Regions from separate parts of the Colwellia sp. BRX8-9 genome, predicted to be linked through region 1. Evidence: predicted binding sites of a transcription regulator. Region 1 holds the regulator's gene; the other holds the start of a gene.

Region 1 (4,557 bases):
CCAGTGCTTGGGCAACAATCACTCAGCAAGGTGAAGTCTATTTTGAATCAGTATCGATGTTCACTTTTTTACTACTTATTGGTAAATTTTTAGAATTTAGAGCAAGAAGTCGCGCTGCGGAAGTCTCGGCTAACTTGCTTAAGTTAATGCCGATGATAGCGACAAAACTCATTGATGATAAAGGAACAGAAAAAGAAGTCATACTACCAGCAAAAAAACTTCGTCCTCTCGATATTGTACTCATAAAACCAGGCGAAGTGGTTCCCGCTGATGGCACAATAATTACAGGCAGCAGCCAACTCAACGAAGCGATGTTGTCGGGTGAGCAGTTACCCTTAAATAAATCAATAGGCGATACTGTCTTTGCAGGCACTATAAATGGTGACGGTAATATCAACGTTGAAGTTAAACAAGCCAGTGAACATTCTTTTTTAAGCCAACTGATCAGATTAAGTGAATCATCTCAGGCGCATAAACCCAAATTAGCAAAATTATCAGATAAAATCGCTCAATACTTTGTTGCGGTTATTTTACTAACCGCTATAGGTACTGCATTTTATTGGCAACAGCATTTACCTGAAGAAGCTTTTTGGATCACCTTATCGGTACTCGTTGCTACCTGCCCTTGCGCCTTGTCACTGGCAACCCCCACAGCGTTAACCTGTGCGACCACACGCTTAAACCGCGAAGGTATCATGATAAAATCTGCACATGTTATGGAAACATTACCGAAATTAACCACTATTGCCTTTGATAAAACAGGTACCTTAACTTCTGGTGATTTTTCTATTAATGAAATAAAGCGCTTTAATAATGAAAAGCTTAACTATAGCAAGCAGCAGGTTTTAGCTATAGCAGCAGCGCTCGAGTCTTATTCTGAGCACCCTTTAGCCAAACCGTTTAAAGCATTTCGTGATTACTCCTACCATACTCAAGCCGTTGAAATTAAATCTGGTGCTGGTATTCAAGGGAAAGTGAACGGTCAATACTTTCAAATCGGCAAACCTAATTGGTTGCTTAGCGAATCAAGTATGTTGGCAGAATTTGCGACGGCTTCTTGCCTATTAGTAGCAGACAACCAATTAGTCGCTGCTTTTTATTTAAGCGATGAAATTCGCAATGATGCCCAAACGCTGTTAGATGACTTAAAGAAATGTAATATTTATACCATCATGCTATCGGGTGATAACCCTGCTGGCTGTGAAAAAGTTCAGGCATTGCTACATTTAGACGAGATACATAGTACTTTGACTGCGGCTAATAAGATGGCGATAATAAAAAATCAGCCTAAAAACTCAACCGTTGCTATGGTCGGCGATGGTGTCAATGATACGCCAGTATTCGGCGCAGCCCATGTCTCGATTGCTATGGGGAGTGGCACCGATATAGCTAAAAGCGGTGCCGATGTTATCTTACTCAATAATCGTTTAAAGTCGATAACAACATTAAGACAGGTCGCCAATAAAACTCGTCGCATTATTTGGCAAAATTATTTTTGGGCATTCGGTTATAATGCTATCGTATTGCCCCTTGCCGTCTCAGGCTACATTACCCCCTATATGGCGGTTATAGGTATGTCTGCAAGTTCGATATTGGTTATCACTAACTCGTTACGTTTATTAAAAAAGTAAACGCAAACTTATAATAGAGCATAAAGACCATGAGCATTATTTATATTTTGATCCCCATAGCGATAATCCTAACCTCTATCGCCATTTATTTATTTTTTTGGGCAGTAAAAACTGAACAATTTGATGATTTAGAGAAACAAGGTATGAGTATCTTGTTTGATGAAGATGAAAACACTACCACCAAAAAGTCCACTGAAACCCATAGCGAAAATACAGCTAAAAATGATACGGGTAGTAAATAACAGCCATGTTGAGTATAGATTATTTATCGGCATTCATCATCGGCTTGTTAGGTTCGGGACATTGTATCGGTATGTGCGGTGGTATAACAACGATGTTAACATCTGCTATATCACCGCAACAAAAAGGCAGCGATAAATTTAAGCTGGTCGGTGCATATAATGTTGGCCGAATTTTTTCTTATAGCTTAATTGGGGCAATCGTTGGATTTAGTAGTTCTATTGCAATAAAGAATATTGGCGTTCCATTAGGTTTTTTACGGTTATTTGCAGCGGTATTTTTAATTTTATTAGGCTTGTATTTAGGCCAATGGTTAATGTGGCTATCAAAAGTTGAAAAAATGGGTAAGTTCCTTTGGCGTTATCTATCCCCGTTAAGTAAAAGGTTTATTCCCATTAATAATGCTAAACAAGCGCTAGCATTAGGAGCAGTCTGGGGATGGTTACCTTGTGGTTTAGTCTACTCGACATTAACTTGGTCCTTAGCCAGTGGAAGTGCCCTCAGTGGCGCCCTAATTATGACTAGTTTTGGTTTAGGTACTTTACCAGCCTTGTTAAGTCTTTCACTTGGCTCTTTTGGTATAAAGTCGTTGGTAACAAACACGAAATTCAAGAAAATAATGGCGCTAATGATAATTTCATACGGAATATACAGTTTAATGTTTGCATATCAGCAATTGTTTTAATATGATCGATAAATTAGGGATAACTCATTTAGGTTAATATGTATAAAAAGCCATGTTCTACATCTCAACATATTCATTGTCAAAACTGTAGTATCAGCGAGCTGTGTTTACCTTTCTCTTTAAATGATAAAGAGCTCGATACACTAGACAGCATTATTGACCGTAAACGCCCTATCCATAAAGGCGAACAAATTTTCCAAGATGGCGACAAAATGCAAGCTTTATACGCTATTCGCTCTGGAACATTCAAAACATTTACGGTTAATGAACAAGGTGAAGAACAAATTACCGGTTTTCATTTAGCGGGTGATTTATTAGGTTTTGATGCTATTGCTGAGTCAGAGCATCCTAGTTTTGCAAAAGCCTTAGAAACATCTATGGTCTGTGAGATACCTTACAATACTTTAGATTCATTATCGAATACGATGCCTAAGTTGAAAAAACAAATTCTTCGCATGATGAGTTCAGAAATCCGCGCAGATCAAGAAATGTTAACGCTACTTAACCGCAAAAATGCTGAACAACGCTTAGCAACTTTTATTTCAACCTTAGCCAGTCGCTATCATGCACGGGGTATGTCACTAACAGATTTTCGCCTAACGATGACGCGAAGTGACATTGGTAATTATATTGGTTTAACGGTTGAAACCATCAGTAGATTATTAAATCGTTTTCAAAAAAATGAATTAATCACAGTTGATGGAAAACTCATCACAATACTTAATATGGATAAACTTAACGAGTGTGCTTCACTGTAGTTTATCGCTTTTTTAAATAATTATAGATAAATGCTTAACATTAAAGATGTTAAGCATTTTTTTTATTGAAATATTATGATTTAAAGCAAATAATATCTATTAATTATGGTCTATTATTAATATTATTTAATAACTAGGGAGTAAATATTATGGATAAGTATAAAAAAATATTAGCCGTTATTGATCCAACCACTGAAAATCAAAAAGCGTTGAAACGTGCGATTGAATTAGCACGACATAGTGGCGGACAGATCACTGCATTTTTAACCATTTATGATTTATCTTATGAAATGACCACCATGCTTTCTGGCGAAGAGCGAGAAGCAATGCGTCAATCGGTTATTAATGATCGTAAACTATGGTTAGACGAAAAGATTTCAGAAACTGATCACCAAGACATAACCATAGATACCTGTATTATTTGGCATAATCGCCCATTTGAAAAGATCATAAAAAAAGTACTGGCTGAAAACTTCGATATTGTCATCAAAGGCACCCATCAACATGACAAGCTAAAGTCGGTTATTTTTACGCCAACAGATTGGCATATCTTAAGGAAATGTCCCTGCCCAGTATTACTGGTTAAAGACCATAGCTGGCCAAGCAATGGTAATTTACTTACCGCACTCAATATCGGTAGCGATGATGATGAGCACAAAGCGCTTAATAATAAGTTAACCCAAGAATCAATAGTGTTTTCTTCACTGATTAAAGCCAATGTTCATTTAGTGAATTCTTATCCAGGTACGCCAGTAAATATTGCCATTGAAATTCCAGAGTTTAACGCCTCTGAATATAACGACACTATGTTTAATCATCACAAAAGTGCGATGAAAGACCATGCTAATAGCTTTAATATTCCGCTTAAAAATACCCATGTTAAAGAAGGTTTACCTGAAGATGTTATTCAAAGTATTTCTAAGCACGTTGATGCTGAATTAGTTGTGTTAGGTACTATTGGTCGAACGGGGATTTCAGCGGCACTTATTGGTAATACTGCAGAGCATGTCATTGACCGCCTTAACTGTGATGTCTTAGCGATAAAACCTGATGGTTACCTCTCGCCATTAGCTTAATATTGAAATATGTAAATATCCATTAAAAAGCCGAGGATTTCCTTGGCTTTTTGCTATACTACGCGCGGTAAAATTCATACTTTTTATTTCAAATATCTCTAGGAAACACTATGAGCGCTCAATCAGCGACACCAATAACATCTTTAACACCCAGCCAAAAAATACAG
Region 2 (4,557 bases), on a different contig from region 1:
CTTTAGTAAAACGCTCTGACATGGTGTTTTCCTTAGTAAAAACGATAATAAAGCTTGAGGATAATAAACCGCTCTTAAATAAGGAGACTTGATTTCTATCAAGTTTTAAAGAATGTGTAATAATTTGTGACTAAAAAAAAGGTAAGTATGCGTTATATCAAAAAAGTGGAAGTTTTTTCGCCATTGCCCTAGAAACATTTAGCATTCCCAGCAAAACAAAAGCGGCATGCATAGTAACAAAGTAAATGATCATCACCATTAAAGACACTTCAAAAGCATCAGTTGTTAGTAAGACAACAAGCGGAATTACGATAATAAAAAAGCCGGCTAAAATAGACAATTGAATGGAGCGGTATAGATGAATACATTGCCAGCCTTTCTGGTGCTTTTTTTTAATAAATAACCATATTAAAATTAAAAAAGACAGGCCAGGTATAAGTAATAAATTCATCAAAAATAACGATTGATAAATAATAGCATCTCGGCCATCTTTGGCTGAATGGTGTTGGTTCGATGACTGCTCAACTGAATTTTTCATATAAACCTCTCTTAACTAAAAGTAACACTATTGTTTAGGTCAATGATTAATCTGAATAGACCGCCCAACGCCTTAAACATCACTACAAAAGATAAATTACACAAATAACAGCAGGAATTATAAATACATAGCCAAGTAATAATATCCGCCACATTTTAGGCGCTGTGCGAAGTTCCATGAAAACATCGGTAATTTGCTGCCCTTTAAGGAAAACAATTAATAATACAAAAGCAATTAAGTACTCTGGGGATTTTATAACCTGTCCGATATAAACTGAACTAAAGGTCAATATAATTAAAAGTAGCCAACTTATAATTGTTTGTTTCAAAGTGATCATAGTGTCATTACCGCCTCTTTAAATAACATAGATAAGTGGAAACAAAATAATCCATAACATATCAACCATATGCCAATAACTTGCACCCGATTCAAAGCCAGAGACGTCCTCTTGATAAGCACCTTTCTTAGCATTTACGCCAATAATAAGCAGAATAACCATACCTAAAAGTACATGCATAAAATGGAAGAAGGTAATAAGAAAATACAAAGTAAAAAAAGTATTTGTCTCTATATCAATGCCTATATTGAAGAGAAACTGATATTCCCAAATTTTTACTGCTAAATAAATACAGGCAATAACTTGTGAAATGACGAGTAAGTTAATTGATTGTTTAACTTGATGAAGATGAATAGCTCGAACAGATAAAGCAACAAATAAGCTGCTGGTGATTAAGGCAATCGTATTAATTAAACCCGCAATCGGGTGAAGCTTAGCTTTACTCGCAATGAACATATCACTATGTAATTGCTCAGTAATAGCAAAGCCAATAAAAAATATAGCAAAGACAGTAAGTTCAGCAAGAATAAAAAACCACATGGCTAAATCACCCGGCAGTCTTTTATTAACCATATTGTCAGCTACTTTAACCTCGCGAAGTTCTAAAGTTTTTGAAGTAATAACGCTGTTACTCATCAAAGTAAATTCTAGCAACATCCATTAAAGCATTAACCGTATCAATATCATCTGATAATGGTTCGGCTAAACAACAACGACAAACTTCGATAGGATTCATACCACTTGAAACCATTTTCGCTGCATAGATTAACAAACGTGTTGAAGCAACTTCATCGAGATCGTTTTTTTCTAAACGACGTAAAGCTTGGGCAAGTTCAACTAATTTAAAAGCTAAATGGGGATCAACCCCTGCTTCTTTAATTAAAATTTCTTGTTCTAATTCCGCAGTAGGGTATTCAAAGCGCAGTGCCACAAAACGCTGACGTGTACTTGGCTTCATACCTTTCAATAGATTTTGGTATCCGGGATTATAAGAAACAACCAGCATAAAACCGGGGGCGGCTTCTATTAACTCACCGGTGCGTTCAAGGGGTAATACGCGACGGTCATCAGCTAATGGATGCAATACAACGGTTGTGTCTTTGCGTGCTTCAACGACTTCATCTAAATAACAAATGCCGCCTTCACGAACAGCCTTTGTTAACGGACCATCTTGCCAATAGGTGCCGTTGGGACCAATTAAATGGCGACCTACTAAATCAGCAGCGGTTAAGTCATCGTGACAAGAAACAGTATAAAGGGGTTTATTGAGTTTTTCTGCCATATGGGCAATGAAACGCGTTTTACCACAACCTGTTGGCCCTTTAATTAATACGGGTAATTGATGGTGATAGGCATATTCAAATAAGGAGACTTCATTCTTTTGTTCTTTATAATATAAAGAATCGTCAGTTTTGGTCGAAGGTTTAAGATTAACGGTGTTCATAAAAACTCAAAGGCGTAATTTAACTTAACGTTAAAATACGCCCTAAATGAGTTAGCTGCAAATTTGAATGGACCTTAGTTGATTCCGATCAATTGAGCATGAAAATAGCGATTAATTAGCCAAAAATTGCGCGCATTAAACCGATAGCTTGTTCAACACTTTTACCATTTTTAACCTGAATAATAATTGAGTCACGTTTACCCTGCAAGTACGCTGGAAGATCTTCTGAGGTAAGCGCTTTGTCCACTAATATTTCAGCTGACTCTTTACTACGTTTTTTAGGCGTCGCCTTTGACTTCGACTTCGCTTTATTAAGCATTTTTTCACGTAACTTAATGTAGTTTGAATTTGGTGCTAAGTCAGCATCAGCAAATAAAAACAAATCAATTAATACCGCACGATTTTTCCAAAGAATAAGTTCACGATTCTCTTTGTTGCCAGTAGCTTCATCTTGAGCGCTTTCTTCGCCCTCATTTGCATCACTGTTTGCTTCAGCTATCTCTGGTTGTGCTTGATGCCACCATGCAAAAGTACGCATAGTACCAATCATGTCATGCCAGTAAGATGAAAAATCTGTGTTTTTTAGTTTAGCAATCGATAAGCCTTGGCAAAGAATATCAATTTTATTGTTATTTAATGCAATAAATTGATCCGGTCTGCGCATCGCTAATAGACGTGTAGCTACCGCTAAAGGCGCTTTTTCGCCTTGGGCTTTTGTTTGCGTATATTCTTTAAAAATTTGTTGGAAGTCGTTAACAAAACTTTGGTAGTTTGCATGACTTACTTCTCCAGTTAAAGGAATGTGCGCTAATGCTGCATCAAACTTTTCTGGCGACTGCTCAAGCAAGGTATGAAAAACTTTTGCACCTTTAGTGCCCGCAAACCATTCAACATCAAAATTATAAATGCTGTAGTCATGCTGAGTTGTGTGCTTACCAGAAAAAGCTAAACGGTCTTCAACAATTAAGTCTGCTAAAGGTTGTTGGCGAATTTCGTCAAGATAATTCAATAAACGTAAACGTTCATCTAAAGCATGAATCGTGCTTTGTTGTTCAATAAAACTGGCAAATATTGGCCAAGGAGCAATTCTAGCCATTTTAAACTGACTAAGCGTAAAGCCAGCTTCAAGAATATCTTGTAGCTTCTTAAGCGGTAAAAGTTGCTCATCTTCTAAAAGATCCTTATTAAGTTCTTCACGACATAGTCGGGCCAACTCGCCACACCAGCCCAGAAAATCATCTGGACGATGTGTCACTTTAACCGCCATTAAATTTAGGCTCAATGGCGTGACATATTTAAGGGCATTTTGATAAACCTGATTTTCAGCATCAGACAAGGGCATATTAACAGGTGAAGATAACAACTTTCTCATGAAACTATATAAACTCCGTATAAGGAATTATCACTAATAATACGGTTAAGCATAGATTAGAAATAATATAAAAAAAGCGTGAAAAATCCACGTTTTTATTAGGTATTGCAATTAAGTATATCGATTATAGCAAATGAGGAGTGTTTTGTTGATTTAATCTGCGAAAAAAAACGCTAGCCAACTTTAATCTTTATGCATCTACACCGCCCAACTTATAATTAGCATCGATAAAGCATAGCGTGTAGTTAAACGGAACGATAAAAGTGACGTGTAATGATTAGTTTTCAACAGCACTTTATTATAAGTTATTATTCTGTTAATTTAAGTACAGAGCTCTTCGTAGTTAAGTTATCCCGTGGCAAGACGAGATAAATATACCCGAATGTTAAGGATGACAAATGCATCGCATAAAAATAATTTTACTTTTGATATTATCTTTTGTTTTTCAGCCTGTTCAACTACATCTATAGATGGCTCAAAATCTGATATTAAACAACACATCAATATTCCTATTAATTACAATTTATTTGAACAAACAAAAATAGCGCCATTAAATGAGCAAGAGCTGTTTTACCTAACGCAAGACCAACAGAAAAAAGTAAAAATAGATTTTGAGAAAAAAGTAGCTACGGGCTATGAACCTCACCAAGCACTCTATCAGATACTTAACGAGAACATGGCCAATTTTACCTATTATGGTGAAACATATAATGCCACTACCGTAATGCGTCTTAATAAAGGTAACTGTATGAGTTTGGCCATTTTAACAACTGCTTATGCTAAGCTTTTGGGGTTGTATTTCTCATATCGTAATGTGTATACCTTACCGATTTTTTCTAAAAAAGAAGATGTTATTTTGTCATCTT

The links. The regulator FNR, encoded in region 1, switches genes on or off when oxygen is low (the NO sensors DNR and NnrR bind a similar motif). The targets are predictions, from matches to a motif close to TTGATCTAGATCAA.
Region 2: H4J70_RS05725 (CbbQ/NirQ/NorQ/GpvN family protein) is a predicted target of FNR. The motif match lies at 2,398-2,411, and genes of this name have one in related genera.

Annotation. Positions count from the first base shown of each region.
Region 1 is NZ_JACGVN010000015.1:38,298-42,854, forward strand. Features, by position in the region: gene H4J70_RS13375 (heavy metal translocating P-type ATPase) at 1-1,631, shown strand, start outside; gene ccoS (cbb3-type cytochrome oxidase assembly protein CcoS) at 1,661-1,873, shown strand; gene H4J70_RS13385 (sulfite exporter TauE/SafE family protein) at 1,879-2,556, shown strand; gene fnr (fumarate/nitrate reduction transcriptional regulator Fnr) at 2,595-3,314, shown strand; gene uspE (universal stress protein UspE) at 3,464-4,390, shown strand; gene ttcA (tRNA 2-thiocytidine(32) synthetase TtcA) at 4,501-4,557, shown strand, end outside.
Region 2 is NZ_JACGVN010000005.1:86,328-90,884, reverse strand. Features, by position in the region: gene H4J70_RS05745 (cytochrome c) at 1-22, opposite strand, end outside; gene H4J70_RS05740 (hypothetical protein) at 158-538, opposite strand; gene H4J70_RS21000 (cytochrome C oxidase subunit IV family protein) at 621-875, opposite strand; gene H4J70_RS05730 (cytochrome c oxidase subunit 3 family protein) at 894-1,511, opposite strand; gene H4J70_RS05725 (CbbQ/NirQ/NorQ/GpvN family protein) at 1,504-2,319, opposite strand; gene H4J70_RS05720 (hypothetical protein) at 2,435-3,691, opposite strand; gene H4J70_RS05715 (lipopolysaccharide assembly protein LapB) at 4,083-4,557, shown strand, end outside.